4 regions of the Pectobacterium actinidiae genome follow, and region 1 is predicted to be linked to each of the others. Evidence: predicted binding sites of a transcription regulator. Region 1 holds the regulator's gene; each other region holds the start of a gene.
What was found. Region 1 encodes CRP, which controls carbon source genes, mostly activating them, when cyclic AMP is high. Its sites were predicted from a motif close to ATGTGANNNNNNTCACAT; they were not measured.

Region 2: the regulator CRP is predicted to act here: its motif matches at 1,359-1,376, upstream of KKH3_RS20535 (PTS mannitol transporter subunit IICBA).
Region 3: the regulator CRP is predicted to act here: its motif matches at 2,351-2,368, upstream of msrB (peptide-methionine (R)-S-oxide reductase MsrB).
Region 4: the regulator CRP is predicted to act here: its motif matches at 2,285-2,302, upstream of aaeR (HTH-type transcriptional activator AaeR).

Annotation. Positions count from the first base shown of each region.
Region 1 covers NZ_JRMH01000002.1:52,418-56,155, forward strand. The annotation lists gene KKH3_RS17835 (hydrolase) at 1-177, shown strand, start outside; gene KKH3_RS17840 (YheU family protein) at 174-410, shown strand; gene KKH3_RS17845 (phosphoribulokinase) at 536-1,405, shown strand; gene KKH3_RS17850 (OsmC family protein) at 1,446-1,853, opposite strand; gene crp (cAMP-activated global transcriptional regulator CRP) at 2,227-2,859, shown strand; gene argD (bifunctional acetylornithine/succinyldiaminopimelate transaminase) at 3,001-3,738, opposite strand, start outside.
Region 2 covers NZ_JRMH01000002.1:683,465-687,202, forward strand. The annotation lists gene glyS (glycine--tRNA ligase subunit beta) at 1-109, shown strand, start outside; gene KKH3_RS20530 (DUF3053 domain-containing protein) at 390-1,106, shown strand; gene KKH3_RS20535 (PTS mannitol transporter subunit IICBA) at 1,543-3,453, shown strand; gene KKH3_RS20540 (mannitol-1-phosphate 5-dehydrogenase) at 3,515-3,738, shown strand, end outside.
Region 3 covers NZ_JRMH01000001.1:2,169,607-2,173,344, reverse strand. The annotation lists gene ansA (asparaginase) at 1-685, shown strand, start outside; gene pncA (bifunctional nicotinamidase/pyrazinamidase) at 705-1,367, shown strand; gene KKH3_RS09185 (YeaC family protein) at 1,404-1,682, opposite strand; gene msrB (peptide-methionine (R)-S-oxide reductase MsrB) at 1,815-2,234, opposite strand; gene gapA (glyceraldehyde-3-phosphate dehydrogenase) at 2,578-3,573, shown strand; gene KKH3_RS09170 (D-hexose-6-phosphate mutarotase) at 3,681-3,738, shown strand, end outside.
Region 4 covers NZ_JRMH01000001.1:35,118-38,855, reverse strand. The annotation lists gene aaeB (p-hydroxybenzoic acid efflux pump subunit AaeB) at 1-798, opposite strand, end outside; gene aaeA (p-hydroxybenzoic acid efflux pump subunit AaeA) at 810-1,775, opposite strand; gene aaeX (p-hydroxybenzoic acid efflux pump operon protein AaeX) at 1,783-1,986, opposite strand; gene aaeR (HTH-type transcriptional activator AaeR) at 2,320-3,255, shown strand; gene KKH3_RS21390 (hypothetical protein) at 3,408-3,704, shown strand; gene KKH3_RS00160 (hypothetical protein) at 3,714-3,738, shown strand, end outside.

The DNA of each region.
Region 1 (3,738 bases):
CAGCTGACGGAACATGGTGGGCATGTCGGCTTCGTCGGTGGAACGTTGCTGAAACCGGAAATGTGGCTGGAACAGCGCATTCCCAATTGGCTTAGCCCATTTTTGGACCATGCCACCGATTCTTTTTCTTCAGGAACCTCTTATTCAGGAACTTTTTATTCAGGAGGAATAGCGTGATTATTCCCTGGCAACAGCTCGATCCAGAAACGTTGGATAACATCATTGAATCTTTCGTCCTGCGAGAAGGCACCGATTACGGCGAGCAGGAACGTTCGCTGGCGCAGAAAGTGGAAGATATCCGCAGCCAGCTCCAATCTGGCGAGGTGGTGTTGGTGTGGTCTGAGTTACATGAAACGCTCAATATCATGCCACGTAACCAGCTCAATGCCGGAGGACACGCTCCTTATTGAGCATGGCGAAAGGCGTGAAAGAACGCGCCAAACATGCTAACAATGATAACTAATTACGTCTTTTTTGAGGATGCACGCAGACCTTCGGTCTGTGCGAACCTCGCGATCACGGAGTCACGCGCCTTATGTCACATCAGCATCCGATTATTGCGGTTACCGGCTCTAGTGGGGCGGGAACCACGACAACCAGTCTGGCCTTCCGTAAGATTTTCCAGCAGTTTGATCTGCGTGCAGCCCAGTTGGAAGGCGATAGCTTTCACCGCTATACCCGCCCGGAAATGGATATGGCGATTCGTAAAGCGCGTGATTCAGGACGCCACATCAGCTATTTCGGCCCGGAAGCGAATGATTTCAGCCTGCTGGAACAGTCGTTTATCGAATATGGCCTGCACGGGCGCGGTCAGACGCGTAAATATCTGCATACCTACGATGAAGCGATTCCCTATAATCAGGTTCCTGGGACGTTCACGCCGTGGGAACCGATGCCGGAACCCACTGACATCCTGTTCTATGAAGGGCTGCACGGCGGCGTGGTCACCGAGCAAAACGACGTGGCACAGCATGTCGATTTGCTCGTCGGCGTGGTGCCAATCGTCAACCTGGAATGGATTCAAAAGCTGATTCGTGACGTCAATGAGCGCGGCCACTCGCGTGAAGCGGTGATGGATTCGGTCGTCCGCTCGATGGAAGACTACATCACCTATATCACGCCACAGTTCTCTCGCACACACATCAATTTCCAGCGCGTGCCCACCGTGGACACCTCCAACCCGTTCGCCGCCAAGTCGATTCCCTCACTGGACGAAAGCTTCGTGGTGATTCATTTTCAGGGGCTGGATAATATTGATTATCCCTATCTGCTCGCCATGTTGCAGGGGTCATTTATCTCCCACATCAACACGCTGGTCGTTCCCGGCGGGAAGATGGGCTTGGCGATGGAATTAATCATGGCACCGCTGGTGCAGCGGCTGATAGAAGGGAAAACGATCGAATAAGCAAAACCGGGCACGGCAGCGTCGTGCCCAGAGAAAGCGATTAAGCCAGCACCCGAATTTCGTGACTGTGCGTCACCTCAACGGCTTTACCCAGCATCAATGCCACAGAACAGTACTTTTCCGCCGACAGGGCGACGGCTCGTTCGACAACGTTATCGGTCAGTCCTTTTCCCGTCACGATAAAATGCAGATTGATGTGGGTAAATAAACGCGGCGCGTCAGACCGACGCTCTGACGTTAATTTCACCTCACAATCCGCCACATCGTTGCGACCTTTTTGTAGAATCGACACCACGTCAATCGCACTGCATCCTCCTACGGACATCAATACCATTTCCATCGGACTGGGCGCTTTATCGCCAGAATTGCCGTCCATCAAAATCTGATGCCCTGATGCGGATTCGCCCAAAAACGTTAAGCCTTCAACCCATTTTACCCGAGCCTGCATGATGCCTCTCCACTAAAAATTTTTTGAAAATTTATATCGTTACTGTACAAAAACCAGCGTTAATCAGAGCTTTGTCATGCTGAAGCGAGACAACACAAGACACATCCTTAAAGCTGTGTTAAAACGAAAATAGAATAGACCTTTTCTGGACAAACCCAGAAACGAAGAAGATGATTACGTGGCCAGATATACCCAGCCACGTTTACGATGCGGCAAGGCAGCAACCGGAAAATCAAGGGTACAGTGGTTCCAGTATATTCCCTGACGTCATTCTGCCTAGACTGAATTTTATTTTTTAGCAGTTAAACACGCCGTACAGGGAACTCTGACCCCTGTAATTTGCGCAGTGAATTACAACAGAGGATGATAGCGAATGGTTCTCGGCAAACCGCAAACAGACCCAACTCTCGAATGGTTCCTTTCCCATTGTCATATCCACAAGTATCCATCGAAGAGCACGCTTATTCACCAAGGTGAAAAAGCAGAAACGCTTTACTACATCGTGAAAGGCTCTGTCGCAGTGCTAATCAAAGATGAAGAAGGCAAGGAGATGATCCTCTCCTACCTCAATCAGGGCGATTTTATCGGCGAGCTAGGCCTGTTTGAAGAAGGTCAGGAGCGTAGCGCCTGGGTTCGGGCAAAAACCGCCTGTGAAGTGGCTGAAATTTCCTATAAAAAATTCCGCCAGCTCATCCAGGTTAACCCGGATATCCTCATGCGTCTGTCAGCCCAAATGGCAAGCAGACTTCAAGTTACCTCTGAGAAAGTCGGCAACCTCGCCTTCCTTGATGTGACTGGCCGTATTGCTCAAACCCTACTCAACCTGGCCAAACAACCTGATGCCATGACGCATCCAGATGGCATGCAAATTAAAATTACCCGTCAGGAAATTGGGCAAATCGTTGGCTGCTCGCGTGAAACCGTGGGTCGCATTCTGAAAATGTTAGAAGACCAGAACCTGATCTCTGCACACGGTAAAACGATTGTCGTTTACGGCACTCGCTAACCCGCTGTCGCTGTACCCTACCAATAAAAAAGCGTGAAGCCTCGGCCTCACGCTTTTTTTATGGCATGCCATCCCTGGCCGCCCCCTTTCGGGTCGTTGCTAACGCAACGTTAAAACGTTCCCTACGTTTTTTATGTCTAATCAGTTTGCTGTCTTAACGACCTGCGCGACGGCGTTGGCGAATTTCTCCATCCCCTGCGCAATATCGTCTTCATCAATGATCAACGAGGGTACAAAACGGATCACGTTAGGCCCAGCCATCAGAACCATCAACCCCTGAGCCGTTGCTGCGGCCAGAAACTCACCCGCACGGCCATGCCACTGCGGTTTCAGTTCTGCACCCAGCAGCAGCCCCATACCGCGAACCTGTTCGAATACGCCGTACTGCTGATTGATTTTCTCAAGCTCACTGACAAACCGATCGTGACGATCCGCCACGCCTGATAACACTTCCGGCGTGTTAATGATATCCAGCGCCGCTTCCGCTACGGCACAAGCCAACGGATTACCGCCATAAGTGGTGCCGTGTACCCCAACCGTCATGGCCGATGCGATCTCTTCCGTCGTCAGCATTGCACTAATCGGGAAGCCGCCACCCAGCGCTTTCGCGGTCGTGAGAATATCCGGCGTGATGCCATAGTGCATGTAGCTGAATAATTTACCGGTACGTCCCATCCCGCTCTGTACTTCATCAAACACCAGCAGCGCCTTATGCTGATCGCACAGATCGCGCACGCCTTGTAAAAATTCAGGCGTCGCAGGCGTAATACCACCCTCACCCTGAATCGGCTCCAGCACGACTGCACAGGTGTGATCGTCCATCACCGCTTTGACCGCCGCCAGATCGTTGAAGGGAACATGGACAATATCCGCAGGCTT
Region 2 (3,738 bases), 630 kb from region 1:
GGTGATGGTCATGGCGGAAGATGAGCAGGTTCGTGTGAACCGCCTGACGCTGCTGAGCCAACTGCGCGAACTGTTCTTGCAGGTTGCGGATATTTCCGTCCTGCAATAACGACGATAGCACCACTATCATCTCAGCCCCCGAATAGGTTTTCCTGTTCGGGGGCTATTTTTTTCTGCATTACAGAACGCCTCACCCCTGTGGTCGCCTCGTGTATCTCGATGCTTGAACAATCGGTATTCGTTGTCAAACCTGGCCTATTTCTACACAGCCAGCCTGATTCGACTATGCTTATGTCGTAGAAAATCTTGTCATGGAAAATCCGTCGTCAGCGTGTTTTGTCTGAGTAAAGCAACGGTTGGCGGGGCAGTAAGCATAACAGGAGTAGGGAATGAAAAGGTTGATGACGTACCGTTCACGCTGGCTACTGCCAGTTCTGGTTATTTTAGCGGCATTGCAGTTGGCTGCCTGTGGTGATAGCGAAGCCGATCAACGGAAGGCATTCGTTGCGTTCCTGCAAAGCGTACAGTCGCAGCAGGATGGAAGGCTGCCGACATTGACGGAAGAGCAAAAGAAGAACTTTGGCAATTTTGCCAACGATTATGCGATCTTAACCACCTTTTCTCAGCAGTTTAATCAGGCGGTGTCCGGCAGTTTAACGCCGATGCTGGGGCAAATTTCCCGTATTCGCGTCCCTAAAGACTATCTGACACAGCGTGATGATCTGCGGCAATCCATTGGGACGATGAACCTTTTGAGCCAGCATGTGCAGGCAGCAAAAGTGCAGGCAGACAATGCCCACCGAACGTTAAAACAGCCTGAAGAGGTGCAAATACCCTATGAGCGGTTGTATGCACGCACGGTACTACAGCCCACCAACGCGCTGTTACCCGCGATTCCGAATGCGATTGCATTTGCACAGAACCTGATTCAGATCGGTGACTTCCTTCAGGCTCAGGGCGATCAGGCCGTGTTTAATGGCGCGTCTGTGCAATTCCGTACGCCGCAGCAGGTGGCGCAATATAACAGTATGGTGGCGGCGTTACCCGTGCAGCAGCAGAATGTCATGAATGCGCTCAGAGGGATAAATGGCGTGAATTATCCCTAGCAGAGTCCATGTCCCAACGCGTTAACGATGCGATATGGCGGAGAGGTATTCTGGATAAGATGAACGCGGTTGGTGAGAGGGTGAAAATAAATTGTGATTAACATCACATAAATAAAACAAAGGCGGGGTTTGAAAGTGTGATTCAAATCACATATAGGGCGCTGTGTTTGTCTAAAAATCTGTTTAGTTTTTCATTTTTAATGGTTTTTTGTGAAGTAAATCACCTATTTGTATCGTTGATGTAGGGTGGTTGTGTGATTTTTGTCACATTACCGCCGTGGAGTTGCGGTATGAAAACAGCGTGTTAGAGTCCGCGCTGCATACAGTAATAATGACGGAAGTATTCTTGTGGTAATCGGTGTTTTATTGCCACTCCGTCTCACGATAATGACCACGCGCTCTTATTGTCAGCGCGTTTCAATAGGGGTGTGTTTTTATGCTTTCACCAGATATTAAGATCAAAGTGCAAAACTTTGGTCGCTTCCTCAGCAATATGGTGATGCCCAACATTGGCGCCTTTATCGCCTGGGGTATTATTACCGCGCTGTTTATCCCCACCGGCTGGTTCCCCAATGAAACGTTGGCGAAGCTCGTCGGTCCGATGATTACGTATTTGCTGCCATTGCTGATTGGTTATACCGGTGGACGTCTGGTATTCGGTGAGCGTGGTGGTGTCGTGGGTGCCATTACAACGATGGGTGTGATCGTCGGGACCGATATCCCGATGTTCCTCGGTGCCATGATTGTGGGCCCGTTGGGCGGCTGGACGATCAAACGTTTTGACCGTATGGTCGACGGTAAAATCAAGAGCGGCTTTGAAATGCTGGTCAACAACTTCTCTGCCGGTATCATCGGTATGTTGTTGGCAATCCTGTCGTTTTTGGCAATTGGTCCGCTGGTTGAAGTCTTCTCTCAGGTGCTGGCTTCCGGCGTTAACCTGATGGTACAGAACAACCTGCTGCCGTTTACCTCTATCTTCGTTGAACCGGCGAAAATTCTGTTCCTGAACAACGCCATCAACCACGGTATCTTCTCACCGCTGGGCATTCAGCAAGCGACGGAAACCGGCAAATCTATTTTCTTCCTGATCGAAGCGAACCCAGGCCCGGGTATGGGCGTGCTGATGGCTTACATGTTCTTTGGTCGTGGCAACGCGAAAGAATCAGCACCGGGTGCGGCGATTATCCACTTCCTGGGCGGGATTCACGAAATCTACTTCCCTTACGTGCTGATGAATCCGCGTCTGATTATCGCGGTGATTCTGGGCGGGATGACCGGCGTGTTTACGCTGAGCGTGCTGGGTGGCGGTTTGGTTTCTCCTGCGTCTCCTGGCTCCATTTTGGCGGTATTGGCGATGACGCCAAAAGGCGCTTACTTCGCTAACCTTGCGGCTATTGCTGCGGCTTTTGCGGTGTCCTTCATCGTGTCGGCGATTCTGCTGAAAAGCACGAAGCAAAAAGAAGAAGATCTGAGCGACGCAACGCGCCGCATGCAGGAAATGAAAGCGTCTTCTAAAGGCACGGCGGCGACTAACGTCGGTGTCAGCGGTGATATGAGCACTGTGCGTAAAATCATCGTCGCGTGTGACGCCGGTATGGGTTCCAGCGCGATGGGTGCTGGTGTGCTGCGTAAGAAAGTTCAGGATGCCGGGCTGGCCAATATTTCGGTGACCAACAGCGCGATCAATAGCCTGCCGGACGATGTCGATCTGGTGATTACGCACCGCGATCTGACCGAGCGTGCGATGCGTCATGCGCCGCAGGCACAGCACATCTCATTGACCAACTTCCTTGATAGCGGTCTGTATAGCGATCTGGCAGCCCGTCTTGTGGCCGCGCAGGGTGCGGTGAAGTCTGAGGCCGTTGCGACGCCAGCACCTGCTGTTGCCGATGCACAGACTAATCTGTTCCAACTAGGTGCAGGCAATGTGTTCCTGAATCAGCATGCAACAGACAAAGAGCAGGCAATCCGTTTCGCGGGTGAACAGCTGGTGAAAGGCGGCTATGTTGAGCCTGCGTATGTTGAAGCGATGCTGGAACGTGAAAAACTGACGTCCACCTATCTGGGCGAATCGATTGCCGTGCCGCATGGTACGATTGAAGCGAAAGACCGCGTGCTGAAAACGGGCGTTGTCTTCTGCCAATATCCTGAAGGCGTTCGCTTTGGCGATGAAGAAGATGAGGTTGCGCGTTTGGTTATCGGTATTGCTGCCCGCAACAACGAACATATTCAGGTCATCACCAGTCTGACCAACGCACTGGATGATGATGCCGTCATTGAACGTCTGGCGCACACCCTGGATGTTCAGGAAGTACTCGACTTACTCTCCGGTAAAAAGAGTGCCTAATTGATGTGGCTAGTGCCGCCTTCGGGCGGCCTCTTTTTATGTTTTTTTAAGGTTATGTCTCATGAAAGCATTACATTTTGGCGCAGGTAATATTGGCCGTGGGTTTATTGGGAAATTGTTGGCCGATGCCAACGTCGAACTGACATTCGCTGACGTCAATCAGCCGCTGTTGGATGCCCTGAACAGCCGTAAAAGCTACACGGTGCGGATTGTCGGTGATAACACGCGCATTGATACCGTCAGCAACGTGAGTGCCGTTCATAGCGGCAGCCAGGAGGCCGTCGC
Region 3 (3,738 bases), on a different contig from region 1:
TATCGTGACAGGGTCACAAATCCCGTTAGCAGAATTGCGCTCGGACGGCCAGACCAACCTGTTGAACGCGCTATACGTTGCCGCTAATCATCCGATTAATGAAGTCGCCCTCTTCTTCAATAACAAACTGCTGCGCGGCAACCGCACCACCAAAGCCCATGCAGACGGTTTTGACGCCTTCGCCTCCCCCAACTATCCGCCGCTGCTGGAAGCCGGTATCCATATTCGTCGGCTGGCTCCTACCGTGGAATGCAGCAACTGTCCGCCGCTGAAGGTGCATCACATTACGCCGCAGCCTATCGGGGTGATTACGATTTATCCTGGCATTTCTGCCGATGTCATCAGCAATTTCCTCCGTCAGCCAGTAAAAGCGCTTATTCTGCGCTCCTACGGCGTTGGCAATGCGCCGCAAAGCCCTGGCCTGCTGCGCGAGTTACATGAAGCCTCCGATCGCGGCATTGTGGTCGTCAACCTGACGCAGTGCATTTCCGGACGCGTGAATATGGGCGGTTATGCGACGGGCAATGCGCTGGCGCACGCTGGCGTCATCAGTGGCTTTGATATGACTGTCGAAGCTGCCTTGACCAAGCTGCATTACTTGTTGAGCCAGCAAGACTTAAGCGCCGATGAAATTCGTCAGTTGATGCAGCAGAGCCTGCATGGGGAATTGAGCGATAAAGATTGAGTTAATCACGGAGTAGATAATGAAAAGAGCATTGCTATTAGTTGATTTGCAAAATGATTTTTGTCCTGGCGGCGCATTGGCTGTTAATGAAGGTGACCGCGTCATTGACGTTGCCAATCATGCTATCGAGGCTTGCGTGGCTGCTGGCGTAACAGTGATTGCCAGTCAGGATTGGCATCCAGCTAATCACGGCAGCTTTGCTGTTAATGCGAATACCACAGTCGGAGAACTCGGTGAATTAAACGGATGGCCGCAAATTTGGTGGCCGGTTCACTGTGTGCAGGGAACCGCCGGGGCTGATTTTCATCCAGCGCTGAATCAGTCAGCCATTCAGTGGATCGTACAAAAAGGGACGCAGCCGGAGATCGATAGCTATAGCGCTTTTTTCGATAATGGTCATCGGGTTAAAACCGAATTGGATGAGTGGCTGCACGCTAATCACATCACCCATTTGACGATTCTGGGGCTGGCGACAGATTATTGCGTCAAGTTCAGCGTATTGGATGCGATTGCGCTCGGCTATCACACCGACGTTCTGGTGGACGGCTGTCGTGGCGTTAATCTTTCGCCTGATGACAGCGAATCTGCATTACGGGAAATGGCGCAGCGTGGTGCGATACTGACGGATATGACGCAGTTTCTTACTACGCTGTCTTCTGCCCCTAGCGTTACTGACAACTGAAAACAGCGGCAGCCGTTGCGGCTGCCTGCTCACACGTTACGCGTTGGGTTTTAACGTAACAATGGCGTCAGCGATGTTAAACTCGCGCTTCAGCTCTTGCTTGCTCTTCATCACAATTTCGCCATTAGTGCCAATCGTCATGTGCTCAGCCTGTTCGTTATGGCGAGCCTGCCACATCATCACCATTTGCAGGCAGTTTTCTTTCTGTTCAGCCGTCAACGCGACACCGTCTGGCCATTTGCCTAGCTCCACCGCCGTGACTAACCGTTGATAAATTTCTGGCGTCATGACGTCGATCAGATCATTGAGTTCCATATCCGGTTTCTGCTCCGAGAAAGGTCAGATTTATTATGACTGGATTCCAGTTTGTGTAGCGTTTCATTGCAGCTGAATCGTTTAAAGCTAAAACGTTATCAGCCTGCGACTGCCACTCCTCTCGCAGACACATTACCCGTCAACACGCTCGCCATCAACGTCGTCGATAAAACTCAACGAAGCGGAATTCACGCAGTAGCGCTCTCCCGTGGTTTTCGGGCCATCAGGGAACACATGCCCCAGATGCGCATCACACTGCCCGCAGCGGATCTCAATGCGGCGCATGTTGTGTGAATCATCTTCCAGATAGCGAATCGCCTCTGAGGAAACAGGCTGATCGAAGCTCGGCCAGCCACAGCCGGAATCATATTTGCTGTCGGAATAAAACAGCGGAGCCTGGCAGCACAGGCAGTGATAAGCGCCAGTTCGCTTGTTATGCAACAATTTACCTGAAAACGCAGGCTCCGTACCGCGTTGCTGGGTGACATAGCGCTGCATCTCTGTCAATTCAGTATTGTCAGACGGGGTACGAGAAGTAGAGTCGTTAGTCATGGAAGTCTCACAGCGGGTGTTATCAATTCAATTAATCATTGATTATAACAAAAAATTAACAACCTTACAGGCCGTTCTGGCCTAATATTAGGAATGTGATTAGCATGAATATTTAATTGTGATACACGTCACATATTGAGACAACACAGGCTTTATATGATGCATTCCGCCCTCATATCAGTCTTAGATGTTACTTAGTTACAGGGTCGAGCGGTTTTCGCACAAAGTTTGGTCATAGGTTTGACTTACAGCAACTATTGACACGATTCCGCTTGACGCTCAGCAAGGTTTTTGTAATTTTACAACCAACCTTTTATTCACAAACCAATAGCTGGTGGAATATATGACTATCAAAGTAGGTATCAACGGTTTTGGCCGTATCGGCCGTATTGTTTTCCGCGCTGCACAAGAACGTTCTGACATCGAGATCGTTGCAATCAACGACCTGTTGGACGCTGATTACATGGCGTATATGCTGAAGTACGACTCAACTCATGGTCGTTTCAACGGCACCGTTGAAGTTAAAGATGGCCACCTGGTTGTTAACGGCAAAACCATTCGTGTTACCGCAGAGCGCGATCCTGCAAACCTGAAGTGGAACGAAGTTAACGTTGATGTCGTTGCTGAAGCAACTGGCCTGTTCCTGACTGACGAAACTGCACGTAAGCACATCGCTGCTGGTGCGAAGAAAGTCGTTCTGACTGGCCCATCTAAAGATGACACCCCGATGTTCGTTATGGGCGTTAACCACAAAACTTACGCAGGTCAGGAAATCGTTTCTAACGCATCTTGTACCACTAACTGCCTGGCACCGCTGGCAAAAGTCATCAACGACAACTTCGGTATCGTTGAAGCACTGATGACCACCGTTCACGCTACCACTGCAACGCAGAAAACCGTTGATGGCCCGTCTCACAAAGACTGGCGCGGCGGCCGCGGCGCAGCACAGAACATCATCCCATCTTCTACCGGTGCAGCTAAAGCAGTAGGTAAAGTCATTCCTGAGCTGAACGGCAAACTGACTGGTATGGCGTTCCGCGTCCCTACCCCGAACGTTTCTGTTGTTGACCTGACTGCACGTCTGGAAAAACCAGCGTCTTACAAAGAAATCTGTGCAGCAATCAAAGCCGCTTCTGAAGGCGATCTGAAAGGCGTTCTGGGTTATACCGAAGACGAAGTGGTTTCTACCGATTTCAACGGCGAAAAACTGACTTCCGTATTCGATGCTAAAGCCGGTATCGCACTGAGCGATAACTTTGTGAAACTGGTTTCCTGGTACGACAACGAAACAGGTTACTCAAACAAGGTTCTGGATCTGATCGCTCACATCTCTAAATAAGCGTCAGCGATGATTCTGTGAAAAAAGGGCGACGTCATGTCGCCCTTTTTTATTGTTAATTGCAGATTTCTTTTTACAACGAAAAACAATCAAAAAAAGGCACTATCATGCATAACACAATTTTCGCACTTCCCGTCACTCAACAAATTAGCGCAACCCTCAGCC
Region 4 (3,738 bases), on a different contig from region 1:
GCTTTTTACAGGGGTCGGGACATCCTGCAACATCAGATAGGTTTCACACGCCTGTGTAATCATCGTCAGCGATTGCGTATGCAGCGATGTTAAGCGGCGATTGCTGTTCTGCCAGCGTGAAGACTCCAGCATCAGGCTGCTATGCATACCATTTAGCGCGGTCGTTTTACGTACCAGCGCATGCCATGCCGCGTCTATCGCTTCTTTCTCCGCCCCGCTCATACTTAGCTGCAATAGCCGATACTGATCCACCAGCAGTTCACCAATGCTGCGGTCAACATCCTGCTTGATCGAGCGCGGCGAGAACAGTAAATCCGCCAGAATGGCGCAGACGATGCCCAGCACAATCTCGCTACAGCGTTCCACGGCAAACTGCGGCGTCAGCAACGGCGTTCCCTGTGTCGATACAATAATAATCAGCGCGGTATAACCCGCCAGCCCGAAAATATAGGCGTTTTCGACTTTAACCAGCGAAGAAACCCAGGTGCAGAGTCCTGCCCAAATACAGCACAGCATCAACATCACGACGGGCGCGCGAACGGTGGCGATAATGATAATAAGTGCACCGATACAGCCGATAAACGTACCAATAATGCGCAGAATACCACGATGGCGGATTGCGCCAGAAAATGGTTCTCCACCCGCAGCGAACGCCGGGCCAGCGGCAACAATCGCGGCCGTCAGCACCGACCAGCGCGGCGTTTCCAACTGGAGGTGGAAGCCCAGAAACAGGGATAGCACAATCGCAAAGCTCAACTTGAAGGCAAAGCGATAACGCGCAAACGTCGGGGTTTTCATCATCGCCTCACTTAGCCAAACTCACGCAGGCGATAGAGAAGGCGAATGAGCGGCGACGGTTTTTTGTCGTTGTTAACCTGCTCGCCGGTGATCACCACGGTCGCCGTGGTGCCAGCCGGATAGAGATCGCCCATTTGTCGATCGAGACGGATTTTTACCGGTACACGCTGCGCCAAACGCACCCACTCCAGATTGGAATCCACGTTAGCCAGGCCTTTCGTGTTCGCACTGTTGCTGCTGTTGTTTACCCCAGCCGCCACGCTATCCACCGTGCCGTAAAATATTTTTTCGCTACCCAGCGGGGTGATTTCCGCACGGTAGCCACGGCGAACACCTTCAAGTTTAGTCTCTTCCATGTAAGCCAGCAGGTAAAACGAATCCTTTTTCACCAGCGCCACCGCCGTATTACCACGTTCGATAAACTCACCGCTTTGCACATGCAGGTTGGTGACCCAACCGTCAGCAGGGGCGCGTACCACGGTGCGCTCCAGTTCCAGTTTCACCAGTGACAATACCGCCTGCGCTTTAGCAAGCTGGTGCGTTGCGGTTTCCAATGCATTACTGGACTGATCGATATTTTCCTGTGACATTGCGCTGATGCCCAGCCGCGCCCGACGCCCGGATTCCCGGCGTTTTTCCGTCACCAGCGCCTGGTAATAAGCAACATCCGCTTCCGCCTGTGCCACCGCCTGGTGGTAACGAGGTTGGTCGATGACAAACAGCACATCACCTTTGTTTACCAGCTGATTGTCCGTAACGCGCACATCGGTCAGCAGCCCGCTGACGTCCGGCGCGATCGCCACCACATCCGCCGTAAATTTGGCATCACGCGTCCAGGGCGATTCGGTATAGAACGCCCAGACACGAAAGATTGCCACAATCGCACACAGCACAATCACCAACGTGATGACCACGCGGCTCAGTTTTTTGATCAGCACGGCCTGCTGTCTAAACAAGGATAAAAAGAACGTTTTCACAGACACCTCACAGACCGTAACGGAACAGTAAATAAAACAGACAGCAGAACAGCGCACTGTTAAACAGCGCAGGATGCCAGACAAAGTCATAGATACCCGTCGGTTGCAGCAGGCGGTTCACGACAAAGAACAGGGTCAGCGATACCAGCAAGACAAAAAACACCGGGGGAAATGACAGCCCAAACAGCACCATAACCGGGAGTGAACTCATCCTCTTTTCCTTTTTTCTATTAGAGAGCGGTAACGAGCAGGTGCGCTACCGGATGGTAAATTATGTCGTCTGATGCTGACGTTCAGCATAGACAAAAGCGCTTCATCCCGCAGGCTGACGGCCAACGGATGGGATAGCGTTAATAATGAATAGCGATGTCAGCAGGGGCTGACTAACGATGGGAAATCAGCGTATTACTCTAATTGGGTAAATAAACACAATCATTGAATGGCCCTGTTCTGCCCAGAACCATCGGATAGGCTATATTATGGATGCTTATTATCACCTTATCTACATAGTGTGATCTAAATCACTTTTAAGCCAGAGTGAATAATGGAAAGACTAAAGAGTATGTCGGTGTTTGCCCGCGTGGTGGAATTTGGTTCTTTTACCGCCGCCGCCCGCCAGTTGCAGATGAGCGTATCCGCCGTCAGCCAGACCGTCACCAAGCTTGAAGATGAACTACAGATTAAGCTGCTTAATCGCAGTACGCGCAGCATTGGTTTGACGGAAGCGGGGAAAATTTACTACCACGGCTGTCGCCGCATGTTGCATGAAGCTCATGAGGTACATGAGCAACTTTATGCTTTCAACAACACGCCTATCGGCACGCTGCGCATCGGCAGTTCTTCTACGATGGCGCAGAATGTGTTGTCCACCATGACTGCCGCCATGCTGAAGGAATACCCTGGTTTGTCCGTCAATCTGGTCACCGGGATTCCGGCTCCCGATCTGATTGCCGACGGGCTGGATATCGTTATCCGCGTCGGTGCGCTACAGGATTCCAGCCTATTCTCGAAACGCTTAGGCTCGATGCCAATGGTGGTCTGTGCCGCGAAAAGCTATCTGGCGCAACACGGCACGCCGGATAAACCAGCCGATATGGTGAATTTTTCCTGGCTGGAATACAGCGTGCGACCCGATAGCGAGTTTGAGCTGATCGCCCCGGAAGGCATTTCGACTCGCGTCACACCACAAGGACGCTTTGTCACTAACGACCCGCAAACGCTGGTGCGCTGGCTCAAAGCCGGTGCGGGCATCGCGTACGTTCCGCTCATGTGGATCGTGGACGAAATCAATCGCGGCGAAATTGAGATCCTGTTCAACCGCTACCACTCCGATCCGCGTCCGGTCTACGCACTCTACACCCGCAAAGACAACCTGCCGCTGAAAGTACAGGTCTGTATTAACTACATGACGGAATACTTCAAAAACGTCGCGCTGACGTATCAGGGCTATCGGCAGGATCATAGCGAGGAAAAAAAGTAGGTTTTGCAAAGAGGAAAATGCGAGGCGTTTCCCTCTTTCATAAAAAGCACATCCCGATCCCACCATCCTTGCGTTATATCTCTTCCCTTCGTTCAGGAAAGTAAAATTACATGGAAAACGTACGAATAAATTCGTACAATTATAGGTGAAGGATGGGATTCAAGGATGCCAAAAAGCAGCTTATTGCCTGTTTGCAGTCAGGTAATGTGCTGCATGAAGCCAGAAGGAATATCAGCACGAAGAATTTGCTGGCAACCGGACAAACATCAATAACAGAACTCATTGATATTATTTATCAATCTTCGGGGTCATCTTACTCCTCTTCACCCCATCATTTTGCAGCGCATATTGATGTTCATATCATCCGCTGCCACCAGCGGGGAATACCGTGGTATATCAAATGGTATTTTACCGAGCCGGATTGTGTCTTTATTAGCGTCCACCACTGAGGCGATGACATGAAAATTTTCAAAGTTGGCGATA